4 regions of the Rahnella inusitata genome follow, and region 3 is predicted to be linked to each of the others. Evidence: predicted binding sites of a transcription regulator. Region 3 holds the regulator's gene; each other region holds the start of a gene.
What was found. Region 3 encodes PurR, which represses purine synthesis genes. Its sites were predicted from a motif close to CANGCAAACGTTTGCNTG; they were not measured.

Region 1 (4,530 bases), 2.3 Mb from region 3:
CCAGCATTCCGATGAAATGCATCGACCAGACACCGATCCCCATGGCGATGGCGCCACCGGTTAACCAGAGACGGGAGGCCTTTCCCTGAGTGGTCGCGACCCGACCGGCCATATCCAGCGCGGTATAAGAGGCAAGCATTGCAACAATGAATGAAAACATCACCAGCACATTGTTGTAATTACTGGAAAACATGTAAGGCTCCACACAAGCAGGGGTCAAAAACGACAGGCTATTTTTATATTCGGCATTAATCGCAGTAGAGTTATTAAACGCGAATGAAGTCACGAGAGAGTTTTTCGTGTAATTAAGATTAATCTGTAAGTGAATTTAATCAAATAAAAATATAGAGCCACACAATTACACCTGCGAACAGCGTGGTTTTTAAAAGCGTGATAAACAGAGAGCGAAACTGTTGTCTATAGTTAACAAATAATTAAACGTCACGGGATAGAACAGAATTATGATTAAAGTGCATCATCTGGATAATTCACGTTCACAGCGAATTCTGTGGATGCTGGAAGAAGTGAGCGTCCCTTATGAAATTGAGCGTTATCAGCGGGATAAATCCACTATGCTGGCGCCCGCTTCACTTAAAAAAGTGCATCCTCTGGGAAAATCACCGGTGCTGGAAGACAACGGGCTGATCCTTGCCGAGTCGGGCGCCATCATTGAATACTTGCAGGAAGTTTATGATGCCGAAGGGCTGCTCAAACCGGCCGCCTTTGCCGAGCGCCAGCAATACCGTTACTGGATGCATTATGCTGAAGGTTCGCTAATGCCGCTGCTGGTCATGAAGCTGATATTTGGCCGATTAGGTAAGCCGCCGATGCCGTGGCTGATCCGTCCGATTGCCGGTGCTATCGGGCAGGGGGTGCAGAAAAATTACATCGACAAGCAGCTGGTGACCCACATGGATTACCTCGAGCAACATCTCGCCACCCATCCTTATTTCGCCGGTTATCAGTTCAGCGCAGCTGACATACAGATGAGCTTCCCGGTCGAGGCCATCAGTGCGCGCGCCGGGCTGGGTAAATATCCTCATCTGAATGCGTGGTTATCAAATGTCACGGCGCGCCCGGCTTATCAAAAAGCCCTGGAAACAGGAGGGCCATTTACGATAATGCGCTAGGCTTTTTTAAACCCTCTGAGTTTTAACACTGCTGTTATTTTTATTTCTGGCGTTCATTAGTGAAATATTTTACTTAATGAGCGCTTCTAAAAATAACCCTTAAAAACAGTCATGCTATTTTTGATTTTCATTTGTCCGATCTCTGCTCTGGTTTTCTCTCTTCTTTTTCAGTGTCTGTTTTTAATTCTGATGCCGCTTTCCTTCCTTTTCCCCCACCCGCGATTTCTCCATTGCCGTGCCCGCGTGCGCAACCGATACCGTTCAGTAAATCGCCATGGGAGTGAAATTGCAGCAAATCCGCATTTTTATTGACCGGACAAAGGTAAATTGTCGGCAAACGGAGTTGAAAAGAGGGTATAAGAGGCCGGATAATCGTTTGCGCCAAATTTTAGTCCCGCCATACGCGATGTGAGTTAAACGTTTGCCCTGCGGTGTTGATGCCGGTTTCGCCGGTGTTCATCGCAGCAGGCAGGGAAGCGAACGTGAAGAAACGATTTCATAATGACCACGCAGGCTATTCAGTAAAGACATCCAGAGGATTTCCCATGTCGAGTCAACAACCTCAAACGGGCCGCGCGATTGCGCCAAAGGGCCCGCTTGATGCTTATTTCAAAATCAGTGCGCGTGGCAGTAACGTGCGTCAGGAAGTGATCGCCGGGTTAACGACGTTCCTGGCCATGGTGTATTCGGTGATTGTGGTGCCGTCGATGCTCGGCAAAGCGGGTTTCTCTCCGACCGCGGTGTTTGTCGCGACCTGTCTGGTCGCCGGTTTCGGTTCCCTGCTGATGGGGCTGTGGGCAAATCTGCCACTGGCGATTGGTTGCGCCATCTCCCTGACGGCGTTCACTGCGTTTAGTCTGGTACTCGGTCAGCACATCAGCGTGCCGGTTGCGCTGGGCGCGGTCTTCCTGATGGGCGTGTTGTTCACGATTATCTCGGTCACTGGGATCCGTTCGTGGATATTGCGCAATTTGCCGATGGGCGTTGCGCACGGGACAGGCATCGGTATTGGTCTTTTCCTGCTGCTGATAGCCGCCAACGGTGTTGGCCTGGTGGTGAAAAATCCTTTAGACGGTTTGCCTGTCGCGCTGGGTGCCTTCACCTCTTTCCCCGTGGTCATGACGTTGCTTGGTCTGGCGGTGATTTTCGGCCTTGAAAAACTGCGCGTGCCGGGCGGCATTCTTCTGGTGATCATCGCGATTTCGATTATCGGTCTGATTTTCGATCCGGCAGTGAAATATCAGGGCTTATTCGCGATGCCTTCTCTGGCGGGCGCGGATGGCAAATCAGTGATTTTCGATCTCGACATCATGGGCGCGATGAAAGCGGCAGTCTTGCCAAGCGTTCTGGCGCTGGTGATGACAGCGGTCTTCGATGCCACGGGCACCATCCGTGCAGTCGCCGGGCAGGCTAATCTGCTGGACGAAAAGGGTCAGATCATCAGCGGCGGTAAAGCTCTGACAGCCGACTCCGTCAGCAGCATTTTCGCCTCACTGGTAGGTGCTTCTCCCGCTGCGGTTTACATTGAGTCAGCCGCAGGTACGGCGGCGGGCGGCAAAACCGGCCTGACGGCCACCGTTGTCGGCGTGTTGTTCCTGCTGATGTTGTTCCTGTCTCCGCTCTCTTATCTGGTGCCGGCTTATGCCACCGCGCCAGCGCTGATGTACGTCGGCCTGCTGATGCTGAGCAACGTTAACAAGCTGGATTTCACAGATTTTGTCGATGCCATGGCGGGTTTGTTATGCGCGGTATTTATCGTGCTGACCTGTAACATCGTCACAGGGATCATGCTGGGCTTCAGCGCGCTGGTGATTGGCCGTATCTTCTCGGGGGAATGGCGCAAGCTTAACGTCGGGACGGTGATCATCGCGGTGGCGTTGGTGGTGTTTTATGCGGGTGGATGGGCTATCTAATGCCTGGCCGGGCATTTGGCGGCCTTAATTTTTGATCGAAGTTTTCGGTTTCTCAATAGCGGTGATCGTTTAACTTACCGCGCGTAAAACTAGCAGAGGAGAAAAGCTTTTCCCCTCTGCACTCTCCTCGCTTTTTCAAACACGTGCCATGCAGACGGGCTATTTTTCAGGTCAAGACCTTGGGTTGCCACCCAAACCGGCCTTAAGAGGCGCCTGTCGCCGCGCCTCTTAAGAATCTCTGGCTCTTTCAAACATGTGCCATGCAGACGGGCTATGTTTCAGCGGCTTCTGTGATTGCCGCAAAATCTCGCCGCTGCGCGGTGCCCTCCGGTCGGGTTACAACCCGCGCAAAAAAAGCCGCGCGGTTTTCCACCTCTCCCTCCGGCGTGATTTTTGAAAGCGGCCAAAGCTTTTTAGGTCACAACTCCACCGGCTCGGAACATTTGAGAAAACCCAATACGTTGAGCAAATTTTCTGGTTTTGTTTTTTTAAATGTTGAGATGGCGCGATCGAAAAATCCTGCCGAACGGAGCAGACTGAAGACTCAGTGCTTCAGCAACGAGCCCCCGACCGTGCGTTTAAATGCGGGTTTAAGCACGCTCTGATTTAAAAAAACGCCTCTTTTGATCTACTATTCCCCCTGTATGTGTCAGACGCTGTCTGATTGAAATCATAAAAACAAGAGTCTAAGGAAAGCATGGAAATATTCTTTACCATTCTGATTTTGATTCTGGTGGTGTCGCTCTCCGGTGTCGTAACCAGAATGTTGCCGTTTCAGGTTCCTCTTCCATTAATGCAGATCGCCGTCGGTGCCTTGCTGGCCTGGCCGAATTTCGGTTTGCACGTGGATTTCGACCCGGAACTGTTTTTAGTCCTCTTCATTCCGCCGCTGCTGTTCGCAGATGGCTGGAAAACCCCGACCCGTGAATTCCTCCACCACGGGCGCGAAATACTTGGGCTTGCGCTGGTACTGGTGCTACTCACCGTCGTCGGTATCGGCTATCTGATTTATATGATGGTGCCGGATATTCCACTGGTTGCTGCGTTTGCGCTGGCTGCCGTGTTGTCACCGACCGATGCCGTGGCGTTGGGCGGGATTGTCGGCAAGGGTCGCATTCCGAAGTCGATCATGAGTGTGCTGGAAGGTGAAGCGCTGATGAATGACGCGTCCGGTCTGGTGTCGCTGAAATTCGCCATTGCCGTGGCAATGGGCACGATGATCTTCACTGTCGGTGGGGCGAGCGTCGAGTTCCTGAAAGTCGCCATCGGCGGCCTGATGGCCGGTGTCGCGGTGACGTGGTTGTACAGTAAATCGCTGCGCATCATGAGCCGCTGGAGCGGAGATGACCCGGCGACGCAAATCGTGTTCCTGCTGCTGCTGCCATTCGCGTCTTATCTGATTGCCGAACACATCGGCGTATCGGGCATTCTGGCCGCCGTCGCCGCCGGTATGACGATCAGCCAGTCCGGTATTATCCGCAATGCGC
Region 2 (4,530 bases), 1.8 Mb from region 3:
GCCTGATTGACGCCACGCTGTATGTCACGCTGGAGCCTTGTGTGATGTGTGCGGGCGCGATGATCCACAGCCGGATCCGCCGCGTAGTGTATGGCGCGGCAGACGCCAAAACCGGGGCTGCCGGTTCCCTGATCGATGTGTTGCGCCATCCGGGCATGAATCATCAGGTAGAAATCACATCCGGCATACTGGCCGATGCCTGTTCGGAACAGCTGAGCGCATTCTTCCGTTATCGTCGCAGTCAGAAAAAAGCGCTGCGGCTGGCGCAACGCGTTGCTGAAAATGGCGCACCGCCGGAAGAATGATCACAGGATTATTCCTCCAGCGCTTCCTTCGTATCCACCACCGGATAGCCCTGGCCTAACTGAGCTTGCAACGCTGCCTGTTGCGCCTGTTTTTTCTCTCTTTCCATCAGATATCCCACCAGACTGAGCTGATAGCGACGGATGTTTTCGACGTAATTATAGGCCTGAGTCCCACGCGCATAGCCGTAGGTTGTGCGGCCGATATAACGTTTTTGATTCAGCATCGGCAACCGCTGTTTTACATCCGCCCAGCTGTCGGGGTTGGCTTTCTGTTGCGCCGTCAGCTTACGGGCATCCAGCATGTGGCCGTAACCCATGTTATACGCGGCAAGGGCAAACCAGATTTTCTCATCCTGCGGAATCGTTTCCGGCATCTTTTCCATCAGCCTCGATAGATAGAGCGCACCGCCGCGAATACTTTGCTCAGCATCGGTTCTGTCATCCACGTCCAGCCCGGATGCGGTTGCACGGGTTAACATCATCACGCCACGCACGCCGGTCGGTGATTTGGCCTGTGGATCCCAATGTGATTCCTGATAAGCAATAGCAGCCAGCAACCGCCAGTCGATGTCCTGTGCGTACTTTTCAAACAGCGGCTGCAGATCCGGCAGCGTTTTGTCGATGGCATTGAGGAAGGTGCGAGTATCGACGTAATCGAAGTCGCCTACGTGGCCGAGGTATTTTTCCTCGAGTTTCTCCAGCGTACCGTCGTCGGCAATCTGACTGAAAAAATCCAGCATGGCGGCGGAGAGGCTGTCATCGTCCGGCTGCTTGCGGTAATACCAGGTGACGGGTTCATCTTCGGTGACGTCGAAGGCAACGGCCAGACGCGGATACACACGCTGCATCAGTGCAATAGTCACGGAATCGCCCAGAGTGTAATCCAGCTTGCCGTTTTCCACCTGTTGCAACAGGTCGCGCGGCGACATCTTGTCTGTGGTGCTCCACGTCAGGTTAGGGAATTTTTTGCCCGCGGCTTCGAGCGTCGCAATATGCGCGGTGCCAGCGGAAACCATGAGCGTGCCTTTAATGTCGGCGAAGCTTTTCGGGCGTGCGGCACCCTGCCGGTAAACCAGCTGCTGCGAAATGGAATAGTATTCTGGCCCGGCCCGGTAGTTTTTCAGCCGTTCATTGTTGTAAACCAGACCCGATGCCAGCATGTCGGCTTTATCGTGGTCCAGCTCACTGAACATGGCGTCAACGGTGGTGTGCTGAGAGACGACCAGCGTCACGCCCAGATAATCTGCAAAGCGTTTCGCCAGCTCGTAATCGAAGCCGAGATTACCTTCCGGGGAGTCCATAAAAGTCAGTGGAGAATTGAGCGTGCTGACGCGCAATTCTCCACGGGATTTTATTTGATCCAACTGGTCGCCATCACCCCTGTGCCACGGCACGGCAGGCCATAAGGCCAGCGCCAGCAACAGGGCGGCAATCCCCATCAGGACATAATTAATTTTTAGTCGCGTCAAATAGTTATCTCGCTGCGGCGCTCTTGTTTTTATACGATATGCTGTGCAGTTAGTATGGTTATATCCCCAGTGCTGACGCATTTTGCTCAACAAAACGGCAGTCTGCAACTTTATTCATAATGCCCGCACAAAATGTCCGCCTATAAATGAATATCAATATTCCCTGCGCAAACGGTTTCGTCGGGCGATGGCTTTCTTTATAATAGGCCGCGTTTTCCCCCTGTTGCGCCCAATGAAGCACTGTGGTCAGTGTCTTCGAAGACGAGAGATCTGTGATTATGGAAATACTGCGTGGTTCGCCCGCTTTGTCGGCTTTTCGCATTAACAAATTGTTGTCCCGCTGTCAGGATGCCCACCTTCCGGTCAGCGATGTCTACGCCGAATATGTACACTTTGCCGATGTCAGCGCACCGCTGAGTTCGGACGAACAAACCAAGTTACAACGCCTCCTGAAATACGGTCCTTCTCTCGCTGAACACGCTCCAACTGGCCGCTTACTGCTGGTCACTCCACGTCCCGGCACCATTTCTCCGTGGTCTTCCAAAGCCACTGACATCGCTCACAACTGCGGTTTATCTCAGGTGCTGCGTCTGGAGCGTGGTCTGGCATTCTACGTACAGGCACCGCAACTGACCGACGCGCAATGGGCACAGCTGGGCGCATTGCTGCATGACCGGATGATGGAAACCCTCTTCGGTAAGCTGGAAGACGCCAGCGCTTTGTTCGCACAACATCAGCCCGCGCCGGTACAGCATGTAGATGTTCTTGGCGAAGGTCGCAGCGCGCTGGAAAGCGCCAACACCAAACTGGGTCTGGCACTGGCGCAGGACGAAATTGACTACCTGATGGAAGCCTTTACGTCGTTGGGGCGCAACCCGACTGACATCGAACTCTATATGTTCGCGCAGGCTAACTCCGAACACTGCCGCCACAAAATCTTCAACGCTGACTGGGTTATCGACGGCGAAACGCAGCCGAAATCCCTGTTTAAGATGATCAAAAATACCTTCGAACAGACGCCGGACTACGTGCTTTCTGCGTATAAAGATAACGCCGCTGTAATGGAAGGTTCGCAGGTTGGCCGTTTTTACGCCGATGCGAAAGACGGTCTGTACGATTTCCATCAGGAGCAGGCGCATATCCTGATGAAGGTCGAGACCCACAATCACCCGACGGCAATTTCTCCGTGGCCGGGCGCGGCAACGGGATCCGGTGGTGAAATCCGTGACGAAGGCGCAACCGGTCGCGGGGCAAAACCAAAAGCGGGTCTGGTCGGTTTCTCCGTTTCTAACCTGCGAATTCCGGGCTTTGAACAGCCGTGGGAAGAAGATTTCGGGAAGCCGGATCGCATCGTTACCGCGCTCGATATCATGACCGACGGTCCGCTGGGCGGCGCAGCGTTCAACAATGAATTTGGTCGCCCGGCGCTGTTGGGCTACTTCCGTACTTACGAAGAAAACGTCAACAGCCACAACGGCCCAGAGCTGCGCGGTTACCACAAACCGATCATGCTGGCGGGAGGCATTGGTAACATCCGTGCCGATCACGTGCAAAAAGGCGAGATCACCGTTGGTGCGAAGTTGATTGTCCTCGGCGGTCCTGCGATGAATATCGGTCTGGGCGGCGGTGCGGCTTCTTCTATGGCCTCTGGCCAGTCCGATGCGGATCTGGATTTTGCTTCCGTACAGCGCGATAACCCGGAAATGGAACGTCGCTGCCAGGAAGTCATCGATCGCTGCTGGCAGCTCGGTGAAGACAACCCGATTCTGTTCATCCATGACGTCGGCGCAGGCGGCTTATCCAACGCCATGCCGGAACTGGTGAGCGACGGCAACCGTGGCGGCCGCTTCCAGTTGCGCGATATCCTCAACGACGAGCCGGGCATGAGCCCGCTGGAAGTCTGGTGTAACGAATCTCAGGAACGTTACGTGATGGCGGTCGCACCTGCTCAGCTCGAACAGTTCGATGCCATCTGTAAACGCGAGCGCGCGCCTTACGCCGTGATCGGCGAAGCGACAGAAGAAATGCACTTGTCTCTGGAAGACAGCCATTTCGACAACCAGCCGATTGATATGCCGCTGGACGTGCTGCTCGGCAAAACGCCGAAAATGACCCGTGACGTCACGACGCTGAAAGCGAACGGTGATGACCTTAACGCGGAAAATATTCAAATCGCTGAAGCAGTAAAACGCGTGATGCATCTGCCTGCGGTGGCTGAGAAAACCTTCCTGATCACTATCGGCGACCGCACGGTTACCGGCATGGTTGCGCGTGACCAGATGGTCGGCCCGTGGCAGATCCCTGTCGCTGACTGCGCCGTCACCACTGCCAGCCTCGACAGCTATTATGGCGAAGCGATGTCTCTGGGCGAACGTGCACCGATTGCGCTGCTGGACTTCGCCGCTTCCGGGCGCATGGCCGTCGGCGAAGCGCTGACCAACATCGCGGCGGTGGAAATTGGCAGCCTCAAGCGCGTGAAGCTTTCTGCTAACTGGATGTCAGCGGCCGGTCATCCGGGCGAAGATGCCGGTCTGTACGCGGCGGTGAAAGCCGTGGGTGAAGAGCTTTGTCCGGCGCTGGGTATCACCATACCTGTGGGCAAAGACTCTATGTCGATGAAAACCCGCTGGCAGGAAGGCAACGAACAACGCGAGATGACGTCACCGCTGTCCCTGGTTATCACCGCGTTTGCCCGCGTCGAAGACGTGCGTCATACCGTGACGCCACAGCTGCGCACGGATAAAGGCGATACCGCG
Region 3 (4,530 bases):
CCGGCAATTTGGCTCTCGTCACCAAGTTGCACAACTGGACGGCCACTGACCAACGTGACGGTAGAAAATGCCTGGCGATTATTGTTCTGGTCAGCTTGTTGGGCCAACACCACGGTACCGTCACCGACTCGCAGTCCACCCTCATTAACGCCGGTAGCATTTACATACAGTGTCCCTTCACCGATTTTATGCAGGTTATCGCCTTTGAGGCCGTTAACTTCCCAGTCAACCGTTTTACCATCATCCACTTCTACGCCGCCACCCACCCAGGTGGCATTCGCACCTGTCGCGGAGGTGACGCGATAATCATTGGAAAATTGAAGTTTACCCGCGCCCAGATTCACGGAAGAATCCAGCACAAGTTGACCACCTTCGCCATTGAAACGCAGGTCGTGTGTTGCGTTCAGTTGATCATTGGTTGCCTGAGTAGGGAGCGCGTAGCTTAGACCATGCCATATCCACTGAGAATCGCCCTGGGTTATAGCGGCGGTCCCCCAATGAATATCGCCATCAGCCTGCACATCCACGACATCGGGATCCGTCGTTGAATCAATGATCGATTTTATAAAGGCTGTCTGCAGATCTAAGTTATACGTGGTCAACGCGTAAGGGGGTGAACCATTACCCGACGTCGTTACACCGTACAATTCCCATTGTTTATCTACGCTGTCATAGACAAATAGCGGACTTCCGCTATCGCCACCTTGCGCAGCAGAACTAAAAGGCGTCGTACGCGCATCGTCTGGCGCGTAGTTTGTCCACCGTAATCTCCAGTTTTCAAAGGTGGGATTAATCATTGTCCCGCCCGATTTCCATTTATAAGCGCTGCTTAGCTGTTTGGTTTTATTTGTTCCCGGAATGACCTGGACTTGAGTGCCTGAACCAACCCGAGTGTAATATTTATATCTTTCATGATCGTTACGGGCATCATTAGCGAGCATCATGGGGGCTGGTGCCGCATCTGTTACAACTTTATTTAGGCGTGGAACATGAAAATCTCTGCCTGAGGGATCGACATTTCTGCTGATGAGTTGATAAGTGTAAGAATACTTCGCATTATTTCCATATTTTACTGATTTATAGCCACCGTTGTGAGCAACGCTCACGATGTGAGAGGGTGAAATTAACGTTGCAACGGCGGAGTCATCAGTGGAGCTAAAATCGGGGATCGGGAAATTTAAGAAGCCCGCAGACGTACCATCAGTTTTAAAAACCTCTACATTTTCGGCTCCGGGGGTATATTTACCCAGGTTTTCACCGAAGTCCCGGTAGTCTTGTACCGATACATCTTCACGCATTACTCCTGCGTGGGTATTGAAAATAGCACAAGAGATGAGTGTTGCGAGTACACTCGGTTTCCATTCCATTAGATTTTCCTTACTTCCATTTCAAAAGGTGAAGGATATTAGTTGAACCTTTTTGGAAAGTGAAATTTTAATTGTGCTAGTCTGCTTTCTGAAATCATGTGTAATCTTCATTTGCCTGTAATATATAGGGAAATTTTTTTTAATATGTATTTTGTATTGTTTTTTTTATAGATAACTTACGCGAATGATATTATGAAGGTAATTATTTGTAGTGGATTAATTCATGTAATAAATGAATTTACTTAATAAATAATAAGGGTCAGATATGATTTATCGTGACAAATTTTCACTAAAAATTAATGCGCGTGTTGCATAAAAACGCCTGCAAAAGCAGGCGTTAAAAGCATTAATAGCAAAGAGTAAAGGCAAACATTAACGGCGATAGTCGCGGAAAGGGCCATCGGCCACTGAGCGGCGTTCTACCAGCTTCGGATGTACCTCGATGGTCTGAGATTCTTCTCGTTTGCTGACGATGCGATCGAGCAACATCGTGAAGGCCATTTCACCCAGACGCTCTTTCGGCTGATGCACCGTGGTCAGCGCTGGTGAGAAGTAACGGGCATTACGCACGTTATCATATCCGATAACGGAAATGTCTTGAGGAACGCGCAAACCGAATTCATCGGCTGCACAAATCGCGCCCATCGCCATGACGTCACCGCCACAGAACACGGCGGTCGGGCGTTGCTTTTGCATCAGGATTTTTTGCATAGCCTGATAACCTGACTCGGGTTCGAAATCACCCTGGACGACCCATTCTTCACGCAAAGGAATATTGGCTTCGGTCAGCGCTTTCACAAAACCCTGGAAGCGGCCACCGCCGGTGTTACGCGCCAGCTGCCCCGGGATCACGCCGATATCGCGATGGCCGCGTTCAATCAGATAGCGTCCGGCCATGTATCCGCCTTCGAACGCATTATCGATGATGCTGTCGGTGAAGTTTTTACGCGCTTCGCCCCAGTCCATTACGACCATCGGGATTGACCGGTATTCTTCCAGCATGTTCAGCAGTTCATCAGGGTATTCCGCACACATCACCAGCAAACCATCGACACGTTTTTGTGCCAGCATCGCCAGGTAGGCCTGCTGCTTATCCAGATTGTTGTGTGAGTTACACAAAATCAACGTGTAGCCTTTGGAAAAGCAACTGTTCTCCACGGCTTCAATCACTTCGGCAAAATAGGGCGCTTCGCTTGACGTCGCCAGCAGGCCGATCGTTTTAGTGTTATTGACCTTCAGGCTGCGTGCGACGGCGCTTGGTGAGTAGTGCAAGTCTTTGATGGCCAGCAGAACCGCGGCTTTGGTGTCTTCGGCGACGAAACGTGTTTTATTGATGACGTGCGACACGGTTGTGGTGGAAACGCCAGCGCGCTTTGCGACATCTTTAATCGTTGCCATGTAAGGAATGACTCCTGAACTCACGTGTTTCAGCACGTTAGCATTATGTTAATCGTTTGCTTGCGTGGATTTCACTGCGGGCTTATAAAAAGGCAGTGAAATCGTTGGGTGAGTTCGTCAGAGTGAGGCGTAAAGCGCCCTCGGGAGAAATCGACCGGCACACAGGCGTGGTAACCGACAATTTTCTCTTATATTGCAGGAAAGTGGAAGTGTTATTGTGGGTTATCGCGCATGAATCAACGCGGGATTTTAGCCGGGAAGTATGAGAAAATGCGTTGGCACACATTTAGTGTGGCTAAATGAAGCGCCACAATTGATCTGTAAGGGGGTTTTATGGACCGCAATCTAAAATTGTCATTAATCACCACGGTTTGCGCTTTGCTCGTGATTGTCGCTTTCAGCTTCACCGCAGTAATGAACTAAAAGACGCGCAAGTCAGGCAATAAAAAGGGCGATTACCTGTTACAGGAATCGCCCTTTCTATTTTACGCAGTGACCTTTGCGCCGATACTCTTCCCTGCAGAAACGCTTCGTTAAATGCTATTCAATGGCTGATTAGCGAAACTTCAGACTTAACGAACTGTTTATTATCGGATCGTTTTCGGGGTCATTACCCGACGTGCGCCCACGTAATGGTCTTGCCAGTAATCATCGCCCAGGGAAGTGATTTTGATGTCTTCACCGGTACGCGGAGACTGAATAAATTTGCCGTTACCGACGTAAACCCCGACGTGGTCCGCGGCTCCGCGGTTATTGATTCTAAAGAACACCAGATCGCCTGATTCCAGCTCGCCGCGTTTCACCGGCGCTGCGTCGCGCAGGTGGTACATTTCGTTGGCCGTGCGCGGCATTTTAATGCGAATCAAATCTTTGTACGCGTAATAAACTAAACCACTGCAATCGAATCCGGTATTAGGTGAGGTGCCACCCCAGCGATAAGGCTTGCCGACCTGATGCATCAGCTTGGTCATCGCCGTTTGCTGCGCATGTTGATAACGTTTTTTATGCGTCGCACTTAATGTAATCGGCTTGCTGTCTTCTTCAACTAACTTTTTACCTTTACGGTGGCGACCATAGGCTTCTTTCTTGCTGGCCTTCGTCGTGGCGTTTTTTGCCAGAGCCTGGGTTTTAGATTTCTTGGTGGATTTGCTCTCGGCCCGGGTGGTCTTGAGTGTTTTTTCTTTTTTGCTCTCAGCCCGCGTTGTTTTTACTGTTTTCTCTGAAGCGTTTTTTCGCTTAACCAGTTCGGTGCTTTTAACTCTCTTCTTCGCATTCTTTTCGTGGCTCTGTTGTTCTTTGACCGGTGCCACTTTGGTTTTTTTTGTGGTTTTGGCAGCAACCGTCTTACGCTTTCGGCGTTCTTCAGGGGTAACCTGGTTAACGTGATTCTTTTTCTGATCGGCCGCAACACGGGTCTGCGGTGAGGCCTGGGCTATATTCAAAAATAGCTGGGTAAAGAGCAGCACAAAAAGCGTGAACAGTAAGCGCATAGCTTCGTTACCATGAGTGGTTAGGTTAAACATCAGAGATGTCAGAGTATTGCCTAAAAGAACCAGACAAAACAGCACGAATTGCCTCGATTCTAGATCATATTGTGAGAAAAAGTTAATAGCTTTTTTTATGCTGAAATAAACGCCATTTTTAGTTAAAAAAATGACCATATTTCAGTGTGTTAATATTTGAGCTAAACCATGGCGAATTGCAAATCCGGTGTTAACCCGACCGCTAAAAATGTTATTCTCGATGAATCTTTTATTTTGTGAAC
Region 4 (4,530 bases), 140 kb from region 3:
ATATTGGCCTGCCACGGCGCATCAAGGTGGAAAGGCAGCCTGTTCACCGGTTGCGTATGCTGTTCCAGCCAGCGTATACGCGCCTGAATATCGCCATGACACACCAGAGTCAGACGCTGTAAATGGTGATCGGCAATGAGCGCCCAGTCATAAATACCGACCGCCATGTCCGGAAGCGTTATGTCGCGCTGCGCGATGTCTGGCAGCGTCTCAACGCGGCGGCCCAAATCGTAGCCAAACAGGCCGAGTGCACCGCCCAGAAACGGAAAATCATCAGAGGTTTCCGCCTGCAGTTTCGAGGCGGAGAGCTGTTCTTCCAGCAACGCAAACGGATCTTCTTTCCGTGATGCCACGGTACCCTTACTCGAGATCTGCGTGACCACACCGCGTGTGGTCAGAGTAACCAGCGGATCGGCGACCAGAATATCGAAGCGGTTGTGCTGATGTTGCGCTGCGCCGGAATGCAGCAGCATTGCCCACGGCAAAACTGAAAGCGGCGCGAACTGCGTCAGCAGCGCGTCCGGCTGATACGGCAAAGGGTGGAAAGCAAGGGAGTGAGCGGGTTGCATGACGGGTTTCAGTTTCTCTGGCGCGATGAATGACGTTACAGGCCTGCGATCCTAACATAGATTCCGCCCCCGGAAACCAGCACAGGCGATTTGCATGAATAAGGCGTATACTGTGCAACCCCGCAGCCTGCGGGCGTTGTTTATCTTGCAACAATCACCACGTACAACAGGAACCTCCCATGCTGACAGGTATGCCTTCACTATCACATAACGAACAAGAACAGGCCGCCGATCGTATCCGCCAGTTAATGGAAAACGGCATGAGCAGCGGCGAAGCCATTGCCACCGTTGCGGCAGAAATCCGTGAAACGCACAAAGGCGATCGCGTGACCGTCATTTTTGATGACGAAGACGAATAACATCCCGTCCTGAAAGTTTTCTCTTTCAGGTACGTTGTGATGAAAAAAAACCGGAGCCTTGGCAGGCGTCCGGTTTTTTTTGTGCGAAATTCGCAGGAATTAACCTTTCACGACCACCGCAGCGGCGGCCTGTTTGGCCTGTTCTACCGCATCTTCGACGTTATCTGCAATCGCCAGCGCAACGCCCAGACGGCGTTTTCCGCTGATTTCCGGCTTGCCGAACAGGCGAACCTGATTGTAACCGGTCAGCGCATTTTCCAGACCGCTGAAGGTGACGTTGCTGCTGGTCAGCTCAGGCAGAATAACGGCTGAGGCGGAAGGGCCGAACTGGCGGATATTGCCCACCGGCAGGCCAAGAAAGGCGCGAACGTGCAGGGCAAACTCGGAGAGATCCTGAGAAATCAGCGTCACCATGCCGGTATCGTGCGGGCGCGGTGAAACTTCGCTGAAGATCACATCGTCGCCGCACACAAACAGTTCGACGCCAAACAGACCTTTGCCGCCAAGGGCTTTTACGACTTTTTCGGCAATCTCTTTCGCACGTTGCAGGGCCAGTTCGGTCATTTGCTGTGGCTGCCAGGATTCCCGGTAATCTCCGTCTTCCTGACGATGGCCGATTGGCGCGCAGAAGTGGATGCCATCAACGGCGCTGATGGTCAGCAAAGTTATCTCGAAATCAAATTTCACCAGGCCTTCTACAATGACGCGACCGCCACCGGCACGACCGCCTTGCTGCGCGTAATCCCAGGCGGTTTGCAGCTGTTCTGCGCGTCGGATCAGGCTTTGGCCCTTACCCGATGAGCTCATAACCGGCTTGATAATGCACGGGTAACCGATTGCGTCTACAGCCTGACGAAAAGAGGCTTCGTCATCCGCAAACTGGTAAGTAGACGTCGGCAGTTGCAGCGTTTCGGCAGCCAGACGACGGATCCCTTCGCGGTTCATGGTCAGGCGCGTGGCTTCGGCGCAAGGCACCACGTTGTGACCCTGTTTTTCCAGCTCGACCAGCATACTGGTGGCGATAGCTTCGATTTCCGGCACGATGAAGTCAGGACGTTCGCTTTCGATAACCTGTTTCAGGGCGTCGCCGTCCAGCATATTAATGACATGGCTGCGATGAGCGACCTGCATTGCCGGTGCATCGGCGTAACGATCCACGGCGATCACTTCCAGGCCAAGACGCTGGCATTCAATCGCCACTTCTTTCCCGAGTTCGCCAGAGCCTAACAACATGACGCGGGTGGCGCCGGTGCGCAGTGCAGTACCAATGGTTAACATAGCTTCGTACCCAGATCTGTGATGAAGAAAAATGAGAATTTCGGCGCGCAGTATATCTGAATTAATGGGCAACGAAAACGATTGCGCAGCAGGTTCGCCGAATTCGTCGCGGAGCAAAGCAGGGCGTCCAAGGGATTTTTTCAGCCAGTTTTCTGCCGTTTAAGGCAGTCAGCGGGCGTCTCTGTTATCATTTAGCCAAACCATGGCGTCAGACCACCTGCCGCTGCTTCGATTTTTGCCTCACATAAAGAGTTATCGCCTTGAGCACGCATTCCTTTTCAGCCCTGACACTGCCCGCTGAGCAACTTTCTAACCTGACCGAACTGGGTTATACCGAAATGACCCCGATTCAGGCCGCTTCACTGCCTGCCATTTTGCAGGGGCAGGACGTCCTGGCCAAAGCCAAAACCGGTAGTGGCAAAACAGCTGCATTCGGGATCGGTTTGCTGAACAGTATCACCGTGGCGCAGTTCTACGCTCAGGCGCTGGTATTGTGTCCGACCCGCGAACTGGCGGATCAGGTGAGTAAAGAGTTACGTCGTCTGGCTCGCTTTACCCAGAACATCAAGATTCTGACCCTCTGCGGTGGCCAGTCAATCGGCCCGCAGCTGGAATCACTGGTCCGTCAGCCGCATATTGTGGTGGGGACGCCGGGGCGTATTCAGGAACATTTGCGTAAAGGCACCCTGAAGCTGGATCAGCTGAAAGTGCTGGTGCTGGATGAAGCCGACCGCATGCTGGACATGGGCTTTAGCGAAGACATTGAAGACGTGGTCAGCTACACGCCGCCCGCCCGTCAGACTCTGCTGTTCTCCGCGACGTATCCGGACGGCATCGAGCGTATTAGTTCTAAATTCCAGCGTCAGCCGTTGAAGGTCGAAATCGAAGGCGAAGAAGACGTTGCGGATATCAAGCAGGTCTTTATCGAAGCCGACAAACATCAGCGTTTGTCGCTGCTGGCAGCGGTGCTGTATCAGCATCAGCCCACGTCCTGCGTGGTGTTCTGTAACACTAAGCGCGATTGTCAGGATGTCTGCGATGCGCTGTCCGCCAAAGGCATCAGCGCGTTGGCGCTTAACGGCGATCTTGAACAGCGTGACCGTGACCGTGTGCTGGTACGTTTCTCCAACGGCAGTTGCCGCGTGCTGGTCGCCACCGACGTGGCGGCGCGCGGGCTGGACATCAAAGATCTCGGTCTGGTGATCAATTACGAGCTGTCGTTCGACCCTGAAGTGCATATCCACCGCGTAGGCCGTACTGGCCGTGCAGGCACCAGCGGTCTGGCCGTCAGTTTAGTCACGCCGCAGGAAATGGGTCGTGTTCACGCACTGGAAGATTACACCCGTCAGACCTTTGTCTGGCAGCCGGCTGCGCAGGCGTTGGCCGCTACGCCGGTGGCGCTGGATCCTGTCATGGCTACCCTGTGCATCGACGGTGGCCGTAAAGCCAAAATCCGCCCCGGTGATATTCTCGGCGCGCTGACCGGTGAAGCCGGCCTGACCGCTGCCGAAGTCGGTAAAATTGATATGTTCCCAATCCACGCGTACGTGGCGATTCGTCAGAAGAGTGCCAAAAAGGCGTTGCAGCGTTTGCAGGAAGGGAAGATCAAAGGCAAGAACTGCAAAGCCATCATCTTACGGTAAGCATTATGCGTTGTTCGTCATATTGTTAATGTTGTGTTATTACCTTGTTGGGGATTATATTATCTATCGCAAGCGATGACCTTGTCAGTTGTAGGGATATAAATCCTGCAAGGTCACTGGTAATGATCGACAAAAAGCGGGAAGACGAATAATGAAAAAGATGATCTCAGGCGTAGTGATCGCCATAGCAGGAATGAGCGGGATGACTCAGGTAGCGCAGGCTGCGGAGCCTGAAGTCAGAACGGCAACGGTCGCGCCTTGCTCTACCGCCAGCAAAGATGAGATTGCGGCGCTGGTTAAACGTGATTTCCTGCAAAACCGCATTCCACGCTGGGATGCGGACAAGAAAACGCTCGGCACGTCTACGCCGGTGGCGTGGGTGGCGCCTGACAGTATCGGCGGCGATAACGCGAAGTGGACCATTCCGCTGAAAGTTCGCGGCGATCACACCGACAAAACGTATCAGGTGACACTCAATTGCCAGCTCGGTGAAATCAGTTACAGCACGCCAGTCTGAGTTATACCTGCGTCCGTTTCCTTGGGCGGACGCATTATTCCTTTCATTTCCGTCTCTTGGTTTCCCCGCCTAAACCTGTCACTCTTGTCATACCACTAAGAGGACAAAGAGATCCCGCGATGATGACACCTCCAAAGGCTGAGAAACGCCCTAAAATCCTGAGC

Region 1: a site for PurR is predicted at 1,541-1,558, ahead of I2123_RS21825 (NCS2 family permease). Genes of this name have one in related genera too.
Region 2: a site for PurR is predicted at 1,939-1,956, ahead of purL (phosphoribosylformylglycinamidine synthase). Genes of this name have one in related genera too.
Region 4: a site for PurR is predicted at 2,277-2,294, ahead of purT (formate-dependent phosphoribosylglycinamide formyltransferase). Genes of this name have one in related genera too.

Annotation. Positions count from the first base shown of each region.
Region 1 covers NZ_CP065024.1:4,673,545-4,678,074, reverse strand. Annotated here, with positions in the region: gene I2123_RS21840 (putative bifunctional diguanylate cyclase/phosphodiesterase) at 1-193, opposite strand, end outside; gene I2123_RS21835 (glutathione S-transferase family protein) at 462-1,130, shown strand; gene I2123_RS21830 (hypothetical protein) at 1,258-1,515, opposite strand; gene I2123_RS21825 (NCS2 family permease) at 1,676-3,043, shown strand; gene I2123_RS21820 (hypothetical protein) at 3,304-3,648, shown strand; gene I2123_RS21815 (Na+/H+ antiporter) at 3,741-4,530, shown strand, end outside.
Region 2 covers NZ_CP065024.1:4,059,031-4,063,560, reverse strand. Annotated here, with positions in the region: gene tadA (tRNA adenosine(34) deaminase TadA) at 1-305, shown strand, start outside; gene mltF (membrane-bound lytic murein transglycosylase MltF) at 314-1,774, opposite strand; gene purL (phosphoribosylformylglycinamidine synthase) at 2,053-4,530, shown strand, end outside.
Region 3 covers NZ_CP065024.1:2,230,804-2,235,333, forward strand. Annotated here, with positions in the region: gene I2123_RS10475 (S6 family peptidase) at 1-1,367, opposite strand, end outside; gene purR (HTH-type transcriptional repressor PurR) at 1,740-2,765, opposite strand; gene cydH (cytochrome bd-I oxidase subunit CydH) at 3,099-3,188, shown strand; gene I2123_RS10490 (C40 family peptidase) at 3,353-4,255, opposite strand.
Region 4 covers NZ_CP065024.1:2,094,410-2,098,939, forward strand. Annotated here, with positions in the region: gene pabB (aminodeoxychorismate synthase component 1) at 1-569, opposite strand, end outside; gene I2123_RS09820 (YoaH family protein) at 749-928, shown strand; gene purT (formate-dependent phosphoribosylglycinamide formyltransferase) at 1,028-2,206, opposite strand; gene dbpA (ATP-dependent RNA helicase DbpA) at 2,461-3,849, shown strand; gene yebF (protein YebF) at 4,001-4,366, shown strand; gene I2123_RS09840 (S9 family peptidase) at 4,486-4,530, shown strand, end outside.